Linked DNA regions of Gemmatimonas sp.. The main gene of each other region encodes a partner of the protein of the gene in region 2 in a complex. Links are inferred from orthologs where the notes say so. Each region holds a gene or a part of one and is shown on either strand. Other genes may lie near its edges. The genes, in order: accB, accD and RMP10_RS07985.

Evidence for each region.
Region 1: the proteins of accD (region 2) and accB are in contact, whole or in part, in a solved structure (PDB 8UXZ), measured with the Escherichia coli proteins. The link is inferred for Gemmatimonas sp. from one-to-one orthologs.
Region 3: the proteins of accD (region 2) and RMP10_RS07985 are in contact, whole or in part, in a solved structure (PDB 8UXZ), measured with the Escherichia coli proteins. The link is inferred for Gemmatimonas sp. from one-to-one orthologs.

The regions. Positions count from the first base shown.
Region 1 is NZ_JANPLK010000043.1:98,795-103,385, forward strand. The notes cover bases 808-3,589. They hold accB (acetyl-CoA carboxylase biotin carboxyl carrier protein), read right to left. Parts: upstream 2,570-3,589; coding sequence 2,045-2,569; downstream 808-2,044. Other genes in these bases: RMP10_RS11640 (PilT/PilU family type 4a pilus ATPase), read right to left, coding at 855-2,033; RMP10_RS11650 (Xaa-Pro peptidase family protein), read right to left, coding at 2,599-3,589. Also shown: accC (acetyl-CoA carboxylase biotin carboxylase subunit), read right to left, coding at 1-804; more of RMP10_RS11650, read right to left, coding at 3,590-3,711; aroQ (type II 3-dehydroquinate dehydratase), read right to left, coding at 3,708-4,148; RMP10_RS11660 (tetratricopeptide repeat protein), read right to left, coding at 4,145-4,591. UniProt on the Escherichia coli protein: This protein is a component of the acetyl coenzyme A carboxylase complex; first, biotin carboxylase catalyzes the carboxylation of the carrier protein and then the transcarboxylase transfers the carboxyl group to form malonyl-CoA.
Region 2 is NZ_JANPLK010000017.1:9,321-14,010, reverse strand. Bases 1-2,881 are described here. They hold accD (acetyl-CoA carboxylase, carboxyltransferase subunit beta), read right to left. Parts: upstream 1,934-2,881; coding sequence 1,067-1,933; downstream 1-1,066. Other genes in these bases: rodA (rod shape-determining protein RodA), read right to left, coding at 2,007-2,881; RMP10_RS05250 (folylpolyglutamate synthase/dihydrofolate synthase family protein), read right to left, coding at 1-1,016. Outside these bases: more of rodA, read right to left, coding at 2,882-3,272; mrdA (penicillin-binding protein 2), read right to left, coding at 3,285-4,690.
Region 3 is NZ_JANPLK010000027.1:115,832-120,533, reverse strand. What follows is about bases 63-2,955. They hold RMP10_RS07985 (acetyl-CoA carboxylase carboxyltransferase subunit alpha), read right to left. Parts: upstream 2,047-2,955; coding sequence 1,078-2,046; downstream 63-1,077. Other genes in these bases: dnaE (DNA polymerase III subunit alpha), read right to left, coding at 2,077-2,955; ricT (regulatory iron-sulfur-containing complex subunit RicT), read right to left, coding at 63-1,067. Also shown: more of ricT, read right to left, coding at 1-62; more of dnaE, read right to left, coding at 2,956-4,702. UniProt on the Escherichia coli protein: Component of the acetyl coenzyme A carboxylase (ACC) complex. First, biotin carboxylase catalyzes the carboxylation of biotin on its carrier protein (BCCP) and then the CO(2) group is transferred by the carboxyltransferase to acetyl-CoA to form malonyl-CoA.

The DNA.
Region 1 (4,591 bases), on a different replicon or contig from region 2:
ATAGTTGATCGCCTTCGCGCCCCGCACGGCCGCCTCGCCCATCTTCTCGCGCAGTTCCGGCGTCATCACGGGACACGGCGCTTCCTCGATCAGCTTCTGGTGACGACGCTGCACCGAGCAATCGCGTTCGCCCAGGTGAATGACATTGCCGTGCATATCGCCCATCACCTGAAATTCGACGTGCCGAGGACGCTCGAGAAACTTCTCGACATACACGTCGCCGTTGCCAAACGCGGAGAGCGCTTCAGAGCGGGCAAGCTGGAAGGAACGCAGGAAGTCATCAGGATCGCGTGCGACACGCATTCCCTTACCACCGCCGCCAGCGGCGGCCTTGATGATGACCGGGAAGCCGATGCCGCGAGCGAACTCCAGCGCCTCCTCGGGATCGTCGACCGGTCCCGGCGATCCCGGCACGATCGGCACCCCGCACTCGGCCATCGCCCGACGAGCCGAGGCCTTGTCGCCCATCACGCGAATCTGCTCCGGCGTGGGGCCGATGAAGGCAATACCCGAGGCGCGGCAGGTTTCGGCGAACTCCGCATTTTCCGCGAGAAAGCCGTAGCCTGGATGGATCGCGTCGGCGCCGGTGATTTCGGCGGCCGCGATCAGTCGCGGGATTTTGAGGTAGGAATCGCGACCCGGTGGGGGTCCGATACAGACATCATCGTCGGCGAAGCGCACGTGCAGCGACTCGCGGTCAGCCTCGGAGTACACGGCGACCGTCTGAATTTCGAGTTCACGGCAAGCGCGAATGACACGGAGAGCGATTTCGCCGCGGTTGGCGATCAGGACCTTTTTGAACATGCCGTATGGTGGCAGGCTCAAAGCCCTGCCGCCAGTCCCGCGGCCGCCAATCAGGTGGCGGCGCTGCCCTGGCGGAATCCGTCCCAGTTCGTGTCGCTGGTTCCGTCGACCCCCTGGATACGGAGCGCGAACTCCGCGGGGTTGGTCGCATAGAAGAGCGCGTTCTCGTAGGAAATCACCCCGCGCGAGTACCAGTTCATGAGCGACTGGTCGAAGCTCTGCATGCCGTACGCCATGCTCCCTTCCTTGATCAGGTCGGGGATATTCAGGGTGGCAGACAGGTCGCGAATCTGGTCGCGGACCGCCTCGGTGTTCACCAGCACTTCGCAGGCGGGCACACGACCCGGACGATCGGCCCTCGGCACGAGGCGCAGCGAGATGACCGACGACAGCGCGTTGGCGAGCGCGAAACGCACCTCGTTTTGCTGGTGCGGCGGATAGAACGACAGGATGCGGTTGATAGTGAGCGTCGCATCGGTGGTGTGCAGCGTCGAGAAGACGAGGTGACCGGTGCCAGCCGCCTTGAGCGCGACATCGAGCGTCTCGAGATCTCGAATCTCACCGATCATGATGACGTCGGGGTCCTGACGCAGCACACGACGCAGCGCCTGGGAGAACGACGCGGTGTCCGTTCCCACTTCACGCTGGTTGATGTGGCTCTGCACGTCGCGATGCACGAACTCAATCGGATCCTCGATCGTGATGATGTTCGCGCTGCGGCGTTCGTTGATATGGTGCACCATCGCCGCCAAGGCCGTGCTCTTGCCGGACCCAGTCACGCCCGTCACCAGGACCAGTCCGCGCGGCTTGAGGGCCAACTGCTCGAGCACCGGCGGCAGGTTCAGGTCTCGGATCGACGCCGCCGCATGCGCGATGGCACGCATGGCGAAAGCAACGGTGCCTTTCTGCTGATACACGTTGACTCGGAAACGTCCGATACCCGGGACATTGATCGCGAAGTCCGACTCGCGCATCTCCACGAACTCACGAAGCTGCGCGGGCGGCAGCAGGTGCTCGGCGAGCGACCGGAGTTCTTCCGGCCGCATCGGCGGCATATCAAGCGGGACGAGGTCCGAGTGCAATCGCAGCGTGGGCGGCCGTCCGACTTTGAGGTGCAAGTCGGACGCGCCCTCGCGCACCATGCGCTGCAGTGCGGCCTTCAGATCAAGGCCCGAGCCAGGCGCCGTCGGGGTGACGGTTACTGGAGCGGCACCGGAGACCATCGTCATGTCATCGCGTCTCAGCCGGTCGGATCGAGGCGGTAGAGCACTTGTCCGTACTCAACGGCGTTGGACTCGGTGACGTTCACTTCGCGCACCACGCCGTCGAACTCGGACTCGAGCTCATTCATGATCTTCATCGCTTCGATGATGCACACAATCTGACCCTTGCTGATGCGATCGCCGACATTGACGTACGGCTTCGCACCGGGCTCGGGGGCAGAATAATACGTGCCCACCATCGGCGACTTGATCTCGAGGAGTGCAACCTTCGGTGCCTCGGCCTTCGGCGCCGCCGCCACACCCTCTCCGGCAGGACGCTCCGCACCACCAGCGGGCAACACCGGGGCCATTGCGACGGGAGCGGCCATCTGGGGCGCGACCGTCATGGCCGCAACGCGCTGCTGGGAGCTCTTCGAGATTCGGAGCTTCATCCCCTTGTCGGAGGAGATCTCGATGGAATCCACCGTGGAGCCGTCGAGCATCTCGATCAGCTTCTTCACGTAGCGCAGGTCGATCATGGCGGGGGAGTCAAAGGGGATCATCGGCGCGGAGAGCGCCGAGCGTACAGAAATCAGGAGAGTTCGTGCAAATCGCGCGGGAATCCGGTCAGGACCCTCGGACCTGCATCGGACAAGAACACGTCATCCTCGATTCTCACCCCACCCCAGCCCGCCCGATAGATCCCGGGCTCAATCGTAACCACCGTGCCGGCAGCGAGGGGAGACTCGACGACGCGGGCCAAGCGAGGCGCTTCGTGCACTTCCAGCCCGATCCCATGACCGAGCGAATGTCCGAACGCCTCACCAAATCCGCGAGCGTCAATGTAGTCTCTCGCGACCGCATCTGCAGCCATCCCCGTCATTCCGACCCGAAGCGCACCCGAAGCGCGCAAATTCGCGTCGCGGACGATGTCGTAGATCTCTCGTTGCTCGTCCGAAGCGCGGCCGAGCACGAACGTTCGCGTAATATCCGAGCAGTAGCCCGCCGCCACGGCGCCGAAGTCAATCAGCACCAAATCACCCGTTTCGAGCAGTCGATCGCCGGCGCGAGCGTGCGGCAGCGCTGAGCGCGGACCGGACGCCACGATGCTCGGAAAGGGAAAGGCCTCGCTCCCAGCTTCCCGCAGATGGCGTTCGAGCATTCCCGCGACCGCTGTTTCGGTGATCCCAGGGCGCAACAGGGGAACCGTCTGACCCAGGGCGATTTCCGCTATCGCAACGGCGCGTTGGATGTGAGCCAGTTCGCCGGCGTCCTTCACGACGCGCAATGATTCAACCACCTCGGTCGTGGGACGCCAGGACCAACGAGCGCCCTGCTCCAACAATCGGGCAAAGTCCCGATGCATCAGGTGCATCGATTCAAAACCGATCCGTTCCACGCTCGGCATCGTCCCGAGCTGTGCCCAGAGTCCCGTCCAGAGGTTGGTACTCTCGATACGAACGCTTGCGGTCGACCCGATCTCTTCCTCGACCTGCGTCGCGTACCGGAAGTCGGTGAGCAGCACGCAATCCTTGGCCGTGAGCACGAGCAACGCGTTGCTGCCGGAGAAGCCCGTGACGTAACGGATATTCGCCAGCGAGGTCACCAACAGCGCGTCGAGATCGGCCCGCGCCAAGGCATCGCGCAACGCCGTGAGCCGCGCCGGTCGCGCATCGATCGGGCTCACTGCCGCCGCAGCACTCACGAGCGCCGAAGGAGGGCGGACACCAGCCCGCGCAACGCGAATTCGTAGCCGTCGGCACCGAGTCCCGTCACGCTCCCGATCGCGGCACCGGCGAGCATGCTGTGATGCCGTTCCGGCTCACGTGCGTACACGTTGGAGAGATGAATTTCCACGAAGGGAATGGACGTGGCCGTGAACGCATCGCGCAGCGCGAGGCTGGTGTGCGTGTATGCACCCGCGTTCACCACCACTCCCTGCACCACGCCGCGCCACGCGTGCAGGATATCGATCATGGTGCCTTCCACATTCGACTGCGCCGTCTGCAATTCGACGCCGAGATCCGCGGCAACCCGCGCGAGCCCGGCGTTGATATCGTCGAGTGTCGCCGAACCGTAGATATGCGGTTCGCGCGTGCCAAGCAGGTTGAGATTCGGTCCGTTCAGAATCCCGATGATCACGAATTGCCCAATCCTTTCAGCCACGCAGAAAACTGCGCGAGATCATCGCTCACCGTCGGAGACGGTGTCTCAGGCGCCGGCTCGCGCGACGTCGCCTGAACGGAGGACGGCGAAGGGGTAAGCGGCGTCGGCGTCGTGGCCGGGTCCGGGAAGAACCGATCGAAGGAGAATGGTCCGCCCGCGTCGGACACTGCCGCCGTGGCGATCGGCGTGGCCGAACGCATCGGCGTCGCCGTGCGCGCGGAACCACCGAGCATGGCTTCTTCGAAGGGGAGTTCGCCGCCGAAATGGCTGATCTCGTCGATCGGAGCGAAGGCCTCCGCCAGCGCGCGGGCCGCAAGATCATCCTGCACGGGGGCCTCGCCGCCGAACAACGAGGCCAGCCCATCGGCCGGCGTTTCCACGGCCATCGAGGCGCGCGGCGGCGTACGCCGCGGCACGCG
Region 2 (4,690 bases):
TCCTTGTCGCGGAGCACGCAGACAACGGCGCTCACGGGTAACGGCGCACCAACCTCGAGCAGATTGGCCGCCACCGTCGCCGCGCCGTCGGCGTTGTGCGCCACGTCAAAGAGCCACGGACCGGCGCGATGAAAGCGTCCGGACAGCCGGACCCCGGGCAGCAGCGCCGCCGCATTCCGCTCGATGTCGAGCCAGCGTCCGCCTGCGCCTCGGAGCATGGCCAAGGCCACGCCCGCGTTGTGCGCTTGAAACTCGCCGATCAGCGGCGTCGTCAACTGACGCTCGCCGTCTGGCGTCACGAGCGTGAAGGATGTGCCGGCGCCGCCCACGGAAATGTCCCGCACCTGCCAATCACGACCGGTGACGAGCACGGGATCGGCCCCCACCGCTTCGGCGCGATCCGTGAGGAGCGCACGAATCTCCGGCCGCGCCTCGCCGACAACGGCCACCGCTCCGGGCTTGTAGATGCCGGCTTTCTCGCCGGCGATCAACACCAGCGTATCACCCAGAAACTCGACATGATCGAAGCCGATTTGCGTGACCGCGGCCGCCACCGGATAAACGGTGTTGGTGGCATCGAGTCGCCCACCCAAGCCGACTTCTACAATCGCCACATCGACCTGCTGAACGGCGAACCAGTCGAGAGCCATGGCCGTGGTCGCCTCGAAGAAGGTCGCGCCGAGACGCGTCATCTCCGGCTCCCACCGGTCTAACCACATGGTGATGGCATCATGTGGCATGGGCGCGCCATCAACGACCACCCGCTCGGCGAAATCCACCAAGTGAGGCGACGTGTACCGACCGACGCGAAGGCCGGAACCGCGCAGCATGGCATCGAGCGTGGCCACGGTGCTGCCCTTGCCGTTCGTACCCGCCACGTGAAAGACAGGATAGGTCCGGTGGGGATCGCCGAGCAACGCCAGCAATTCCGAGACTCGCTCAAGCCCAAGACGCCAGGCGCCGCCGGTACGCGAGAACAGCCGGCGGAGCGCGTCGTGATATGCCGAATCGGCCATCGAAGCCCGTTCAGCCGCCGATTGCGGCGGTGGGGCCAGCGGGTTCGAGCTCAGCTTTCCTGCGCGTGCCCCGCCGACGCGGGACGTCCAGTCATATGCCGCATGAGCCGAGAAAGCGTATCCCGCAGCTCCTTCCGATGCACGACCTGATCGACCATGCCCTTCTCGAGAAGAAACTCCGCCGTCTGAAATCCCTCGGGGAGGTCCTGCCCCAGCGTCTGCTTGATGACGCGCGGTCCGGCGAAGCCAATCACGGCACCCGGCTCGGCCAGGATCGCATCACCCAGCATCGCGAAACTGGCGCTGACACCGCCCGTGGTCGGGTTGGTCAGCACGGAAATGTACGGAATGCGACGTTCGGCCAACTGCGAGAGCACGGCCGACGTCTTCGCCATCTGCATCAGGGAGAGAATGCCCTCTTGCATGCGGGCGCCGCCTGAGGCGCAGACGATGACGAGCGGGTGCTTCTTCTCGAGCGACCGCTGCCCGAGGCGCGCAATCTTCTCGCCCACGACCGAGCCCATCGAGCCACCCATGAACGCGAAGTCCATGATGCCGATCCCGACGGGGAGCCCTTCGAGGAGCCCCGTCACGGTGAGAATGGCGTCGCTGTCACCAGCGTTTGTCAGGGCCCGCTTGAGGCGGGCAGGATAATCGGGAAAGCCGAGCGGATCGACGGATCGCAGCTCGCTTCCCACTTCAACGGTCGAGCCTTCATCGAGCAGCATCGCGGCGTAATCCCACGCCCGAACACGGCGATGGAAATCGCACGCGGGGCAGACGTTGAGATTTCGCAGGAACTTGTCGCGAATATCCGTATGCCCGCAGGCCTCGCATTTCTCCCAGGTGTCAGGAGGAATCTCGAGACGCTCGCGTCGCGGCTGTCGGGGCTTTTTATCCTTCCGGAACCAGGCCATAGACTCCTAATGTTGGCGGTCCGGCCTTCGAAGGCTAGACCTTGCGCACAGCCGAGATTGGTGTCCCGATCGCTCAGAGACCAATCGCGTCCGGCTGACCACGCCCTTCGGCGGAGATGCGGAGGAGGACGGCAACCGCCGTCCAACTGACCAACAGGAACGAACCGCCGTAGCTGAAGAACGGCAGCGGAATACCGGTCACGGGCATGAGGTTGAGTGTCATGCCCACATTCACCATGACGTGCACGAACCACGCCGAGACCAAGCCGAAGGCGACCAGACTCGGGAAGGCGTCGTTGGCCCGCGAGGCCACCCGCGTGGTGCGCAGGAAGAGCGCGAGGAACAGGGACAGCGCGATGCTCACGCCGATGAATCCGAGCTCCTCACCGACCACGGAGAATATGAAGTCGGTGTGCCGCTCCGGAAGGAACTTGAGCCGCTTCTGACTGCCGAGCGTGAAGCCCTTGCCGAACAGTCCCCCCGAGCCGATCGCCACCTTGCTCTGCGTGACGTGATAGCCGGAAGCCTGCGGATCGACGTTCGGATCGAGAAACACGAGCAGTCGCTTCTGCTGATATGGCTTGAGCTTGTCCCAGAGAATCGGCGCCACGCCACCCATGATCACGTTCATCAACACGATGACGACGCCTTCGAGGAGATATGGGCGATACCAAAGCACTAGCGCGACGAGAATCAGAAACCATGCGCCCCAGATGCCCGTGCTGAACGCAAGCACGAGGCTGATGCCCGGACTGGCCAACAGCAGCAGCAGCGGCCACGGCACGCCGGCCCAGAAGAGCATGGCGAAGCAGATCCCGATGAACACGATGCCGGTCCCGAGGTCGGGCTGCGCCATAACAAGCAGCCACGGCACGCCCACCACGAGCAGCGGTCGCCACAGATCCACGAGTGAACGGATCGATTCGCGCCGCGCGGCGAGCACGCGCGCGAGCATGAGCGTCGTCGCGAGCTTCGCCAATTCCGCCGGCTGACCGATGCGCACGCCACCGATACTGAGCCATCCCTTCACACTCGCCGCCGTGCCGGCGCCAGTGCCCACAAACAGCACGAGCAGCAGCAGCGTGCAACTCAAGGCGTACAGCGGCCAGGCGCTCCATTCGATCAACCGCACCGAGCCGCGCGAGATGACCCACGTGGCCATCAGCGCCGCGCCAAACCAGCCGAGCTGCCGCTTCCATGCATTCTCGATGATCGGCGTCGGGCTGTCGATCTGCCCCGCCGAGAAGACCATGGCGATGCCGAAGCCCGTGAGCAGCAACGCGATCACCAATAGCGGAACGTCGATACTCTGCCTGCGCAGAACGGAAATACCGGCCATGTGCGCGCTGCCTCAGTCGTTGACGATGGCGGTCATCGTCAACCGCGTCTTGAGATAGCGTTCCATCATCTTGGTGGCGGCGCGAGCGGCCGTGGACCCGTGAAGCCCCTCCTCGATGATGATGGCCAGCACGATCTTGGGATCGTTCGCCGGCGCGTATCCCACAAACCACGCATTGTCGAGCTGGCCGTTCACCTGTGCCGTTCCGGTCTTCCCGGCGATAGTCAAACCCTGAATCTGTGCGCCGGCAGCCGTGCCGCGGGAGACCACGTCGGCGAGCGCCAGTTGAATGCTCGCCAGTTGGGCCTTGTCGAGATTGAGAATTTGCTTGCGTTCCGGGTCGCGCATGACGACTTGGGGCGTGGGGGCCATCCCGTCAGTGGCCATCGCGGCATAGAAACGCGCCATACTGAGTGGCGTCTGCGCGTTGTCCGCCTGGCCGATCGCCAGACTCAACACGACCGAGCGATTCCAACCACGTGAGCCGTACCGCTTATCGAAGTACGCGGTCGATTCGGGCCAACGCGGTGTGCGCTCGTTGGGGAGGTCGACGCCGGTGCTATCACGAAACCCCAGCGACACGCCCCCCGCCAGCAATCGCGTGAGGCCGATCTTGAGCCCAAGCTGATAGAAGTAGACGTCGCACGACTTCGCGATCGCTTGCGCCAAGGTCACATCACCGTGCCCACGCTTGTCCCAGCACTTGAACACACGACCGTAATAGTAGCCGCCCGTGCACGGCGTCTGCATGCGGGTGTCCATGGTCACCAACCCCAGCTCCATACCAATGATCGCCGTGGCCAGTTTCCACGTCGACGCCGGCGCGTACGTTCCCGAGAGCGCGCGGTTCACGAGCGGCCGGTGCGGATCTACCCGAAGGCTTTCGTAGAAGCTGCTCGACACGCCACCGATGAACTTGTTGATGTCGTAGCTCGGCGCGCTGTACAGCGAGAGTACACCGCCTGTTTTGGGATCGAGAGCCACCACCGCGCCACGCAGCGAATCACCGAAGTATTCGTGCGCGAATCGTTGAAGATCGAGATCAATGTTCGTGCGCAATGCCGGCGGTGCTTCCGGCTGTTCCTCCGGCCGAACGCCGGCATCGCGCACCACACGATTGCGCGCATCGACTTCCACAAACCGGCGACCTTCTTTGCCACGCAACTGCGCCTCGTACTGCAACTCGAGGCCTGTCTTTCCAACCTGCTGTCCGGCCTTGTAGCTCTCGTATCTCGGTTTCGAGAGATCGTCTTCCGCGATCTCACCGGTGTAGCCGATCAGCGCCGCCATCGCGGCGCCGTCCGGATAGTACCGCTTGGGCGAGCTCTGAATGATGAGCCCCGGAAACTCGACACGACGTTCCTCGAGCACCGACACGACTTGAAACGACGCATCGTTGAAAATCACGGCCGGCCGCG
Region 3 (4,702 bases), on a different replicon or contig from region 2:
GTGAACACCTCGATGGCAGACACCAGCTCGACCACGGGCTCCGGCACTGACACGCGCTCAGGCACGAACACGAGCTCAGGCTCGAACACGCGCTCAGGTGTGATCACCGCCATCGATGCGGCCAGCGGCGCAATCTCGGTCTCGACCGTATCGAGCATCGCATGCAACGCCGCATCCACCGGATACTCGGCCGTATGCGACGGCACGTCGTCGTGCGCATGATCGGTCGGCTGATCGAGTCCGTCCAACTCGCTCCGCAGATCGGCCAAGGCAATCACCCGACTATCGCCTTCGGCGGTGCGCAGCGTGATGCGCTCGTTGAAGATGTCGCAGGCGATCACCTTCTCCTCGCCCAGCGACGTCGTGAGGATCTTCCCTTCCTTCGGAAATTTGCGACGACTCAGCACGTAGAACTCGTGCTCGTAGCGCAAACAACACATCAGTCGTCCGCAGGCACCGGAGATCTGCTGCGGGTTGAGCGACAGCTTCTGGTCCTTGGCGACGCCGAGATTGACGGGACGGAGATCGGGAAGCCACGACGCCGAGCAGTACTCGCGCCCGCAGCGGCCCACTCCCGACAGTCGCTTGGCTTCATCGCGCACGCCGATCTGCTTCAGCTCGATGCGCGTGCGAAACAGCGCGGCGAGATCGCGCACGAGGCCGCGAAAGTCGACGCGACGCTCGGCCGTGAAGAAGATGGTGAGCTTGCGCCGGTCCCACTGCCATTCGGCGTCGGTCAGCTTCATCACGAGATGGTTCGCCTTCACGCGCTCCATCGACTTGCGACGCGCGTCTTCATTCTCCGCGGTCAACTCGCGGTCGAGCTGTTCATCAGCTTTCGTGGCGAGCCGAAGCGCCGCCCGCGGCGGCGGATTGGTGCCGCAACCGTGTGCGCAGCCGTTGCAACGGACCTCGGCCAGCTCACCGGTGGAGTGCACACGACCAAAATCCTCACCACGGTCAGCCTCGACGATCACCCCCGCCTTGAGTGGGGGTGCCGTCTCGCCTGTCCAGCTGAAGAATTCCTTCCGGTTGCCGCGGAACGCGACTTCGATCAGATGCGCCACGGCGTGAAAGCTACTCGGTGAACTGTCCCATGCGCAGGAACTTCTCACGTCGGCGACGCACGAGCTTGTCCGGCTTCAGGCGGCGCAGCTCTTCGAGGTTCCGCACCAGGCTGTCTCGAAGGTTGTTGGCGGTCGTGGCGTGGTCCGAGTGAGCGCCGCCGACCGGCTCGGGTACGATCTCGTCGATCACCCGTAGCTCGATCAGATCGGGGGCCGTCACGCGAAGGGCGGTAGCCGCCTTCTCGCGCATCTCCGGGCTTTTGCCGTCTTTCCAGAGAATGGCCGCGCAACCTTCCACGGAGATCGTGGAGTACACGGAATTCTCGAGCATCAGCACACGATCGGCGACGCCGAGCGCCAGCGCACCGCCGGAGCCGCCTTCGCCGATCACGGTGGCGATGATCGGCACCTGCAGATTGCTCATCTCGAGCAGGTTGCGGGCGATCGCTTCGCTCTGTCCGCGCTCCTCGGCACCCAACCCCGGCCACGCCCCCGGCGTGTCGATGAAGGTGAGCACCGGCACCTGGAACTTCTCGGCCAGCTTCATGAGCCGCAGCGCCTTCCGGTACCCCTCGGGATGGGGCATGCCGAAGTTGCGGCGCAGATTCTCCTTGGTATCGCGGCCGCGCTCGTGTCCGATCAGCATCACGGTCTCACCCTCGAGACGGGCCCAGCCCGCGAGGATCGCCGCGTCTTCGCGGAACAGCCGATCGCCGTGCAACTCGAGGAAATCGGTGAAGGCGAGCCGGATGTAGTCCGACGTGAAGGGACGGCGCGAAATGCGAGCCACCTGCACGCGCTGCAACGGCGTCAGCTTCTGATAAATCTCGACACGCAGCTCGCTGAGCTTCTTCTGCAGCGGCTCCAACTCTTGCGTGACGTTGAGCGAACTCTCGGACGCGAGTCGCTTCAGCTCCTCGATCTGCTTTTCGAGCTCCGCCAGAGGACGCTCGAACTCGAGAACCGGGGCAGCAGCCATGACAATCCTGGAAAAGGGACGCCGCGCTCGTTAGCTGCCGGCGCGCACGAGGCGCACACGATCAGCGCCGAGCAGCGCGCGAAGATCGGATAAGATGGCGGGCGACGCGGCCACGGTAAGGGATTTCGACCGAAAGCGAATGGTGCGCCCGGTTCCATCGTCCCACCGCAGTTCGAGCGGAGCCGAGCCTTCGTGTGCCTCGACACTCGCCCGCACGTCGTCCATCACGCCGGGAGCCAGATCCAGCTCCCGACTCAGGTCGATTGCAACCGCCAGCTCACCGTTGGCCCGCACTTCCGCGAAGCGTGTGACCGTGTCGACGATGAACGTGGCATTCTCGACGCCCTGATCCTTCCGCGAATAACCGCCCTTGAGCAGGAGCGGTACATCGGGCCGGACACGTTCGGCGATGACCGCCCACGCCTCCGGGAAGACCAGCACTTCGGAAGATCCGGAAAAATCCTCAACTGTCAACCGGGCGAACTCAGCGCCCGACCGTTTGGAAATCTGCTTCTTGATTGCCGTGATGACTACACCAATCGTGACCGCATCTCCCGTCCAGTTGCCGAGCTGTGCCACGGTGCTGCTGGCGAAGAGTTCGCACTCTGTTCGGTAGGGCTCCAGCGGATGGCCGGAAATGTAGAAGCCCAGCAGCTCCTTCTCTCGGGTGAGCCGCTCGCTTTCACTCCACACCGGGACTGATGGGAGCGGCGGAGGCGATCCCGCGCTATTCGAGCCCGGCGCGTCGTCCGCATCGCCGAGCAGGTCGCCGAACAGCGACACCTGACCTTTGGCCGCCTCTTCCTGACGAAGCGACGCCTCGTTGATGGCGTGATCGAGCGCCGCCAGCAGCTGCGCCCGGTGGCCGCCCAACCCGTCGCACGCGCCCGCCGCAATCAGCGCTTCGAACACCCGCTTGTTACACACGCGCAGATCGACCCGCGAGCAGAGATCGTATAGTGACGTGAACGGCCCTTCATTCCGTGCCGCGATCAGCGAGTCGATCGCCCCGCGGCCCACGTTCCGGATGGCGCCCAGCCCGAAACGCACCCGCTTGTCGCCCACGACCGTGAAGCGCCACCCCGACTCGTTGACGTCGGGCGCGAGCACTTCGATCTGCATTTCGCGCGCTTCGGCGATGTACTTGATGACTTCTTCGGTCTTCCCGATGTTCGACGACAACAACGCGGCCATGAACTCGGCCGGGTGATGCGCTTTCAGGAAGGCCGTGTGGTACGCGACGACGGAGTAGGCGACGCTGTGGCTATTGTGAACGATGACATCGTTCGCCACGAAATTGTGCGTCTCGGCAATTTCGAGGTCGTACGTGCGCTGCTCGCCCGCAGGTTCGATTGCTATCACCCGATCCCACAGCACGTCGTTCGACCCGAGTCGATCCAGCTCGGCGTCGCCGAAGTACGCCGCGAGGCGATTCACCACGCCGCGCGTGAAGCCGATATTGTTGGGGTTGGTCCCGGTCGGATACAGGTCGCGTGATGACACATCTGCACCACGCTCCACGTCGGACCACCGGTCGCCACGCCGATCCTTGGCGGCTCGCGCCAGAGCGCGTACGGCGCTAACGGGTACCAGATCCTTGGAGGAAGCGGGTACAGCCGTCAACGGCATGGCGGCTATCGCGGCACGCTTTGCTGGCGCAACGAGATGACAAGCCACGCGTTCGGCGAAGGGGCGCAGATTCTCAACGCCCGTCACGAACACCTGATAGCCGATGCGCTCACCGCCACGGTAGGGGAAGATGACGGAGCGAACGCGACCAAGGATCCCCAGGCGGAGGAGCAGATGCTGCACCTGCTGAGCCAGTCGCTTCGACGAGGTCGCGTAGTACGCCGTCGCGTCGCGTGGGTTGACGTGTCCGTCTCCATCCCACATGCGCCCCAGCAGCAGCCCTAGCTGTTCGTCGCACAGGGTGAAAGCGCTCGCCGGTACTTCCTTGTGCGTCGCCGTCTTACCCAGCAGCTCAAGGCCGCGGGCCCATTCGAAAATCCCGTTTGGTAACTTCCGGTCGATTCGACCGGTGTAGACGGATGCGGTTCCTTTATGCGTGGTGCGCGTGCAGCGGACATTGGAAAAGCCCTCTGCGGCCGAGATAAAATCCGTGACCGCTGCTTCGTCCTGATTGTAGTAGTACACGCCACTGGGATGCCCCAGATTCCCTTCAGCGAGGAGGTGACCCAGCGCAATCACCTCATGACGCTCCCACGATGTCCGTGGTCCCGAAGGCAATGCACGTGGCACGGCGATGTGCTCACCCACCACAATCGACTCGAGATTGCGCCACCCGTCGATCTGCAGCAGCGGATGATTGCCGGTGGCGACGATCTCACGGCCCGACTCCGTGCGCAGTCGGAACACCGCCTTAATGCCGTTGTCCATGACATCGATCACGCGTCCGTGATCGAGGCGAAGCGTGTTGACATCGCACGTCGCGACGCTTCCCAGCACGTCTCGTTTTTCGTAAAGATCAGCGATACGCACCACACGTCCGGTTGACGCGTCGTAGATTTCCGTGTCACCGACCAGACACTTGTTAAATCCATAACGCCCGAACGTCTCGATCTGGCCCGAGAGCTCATCGATGATCTTCGGATCGTAGCCCTTCGCGACGGCCTTGGTCACGAACTTCCCGAGCTCC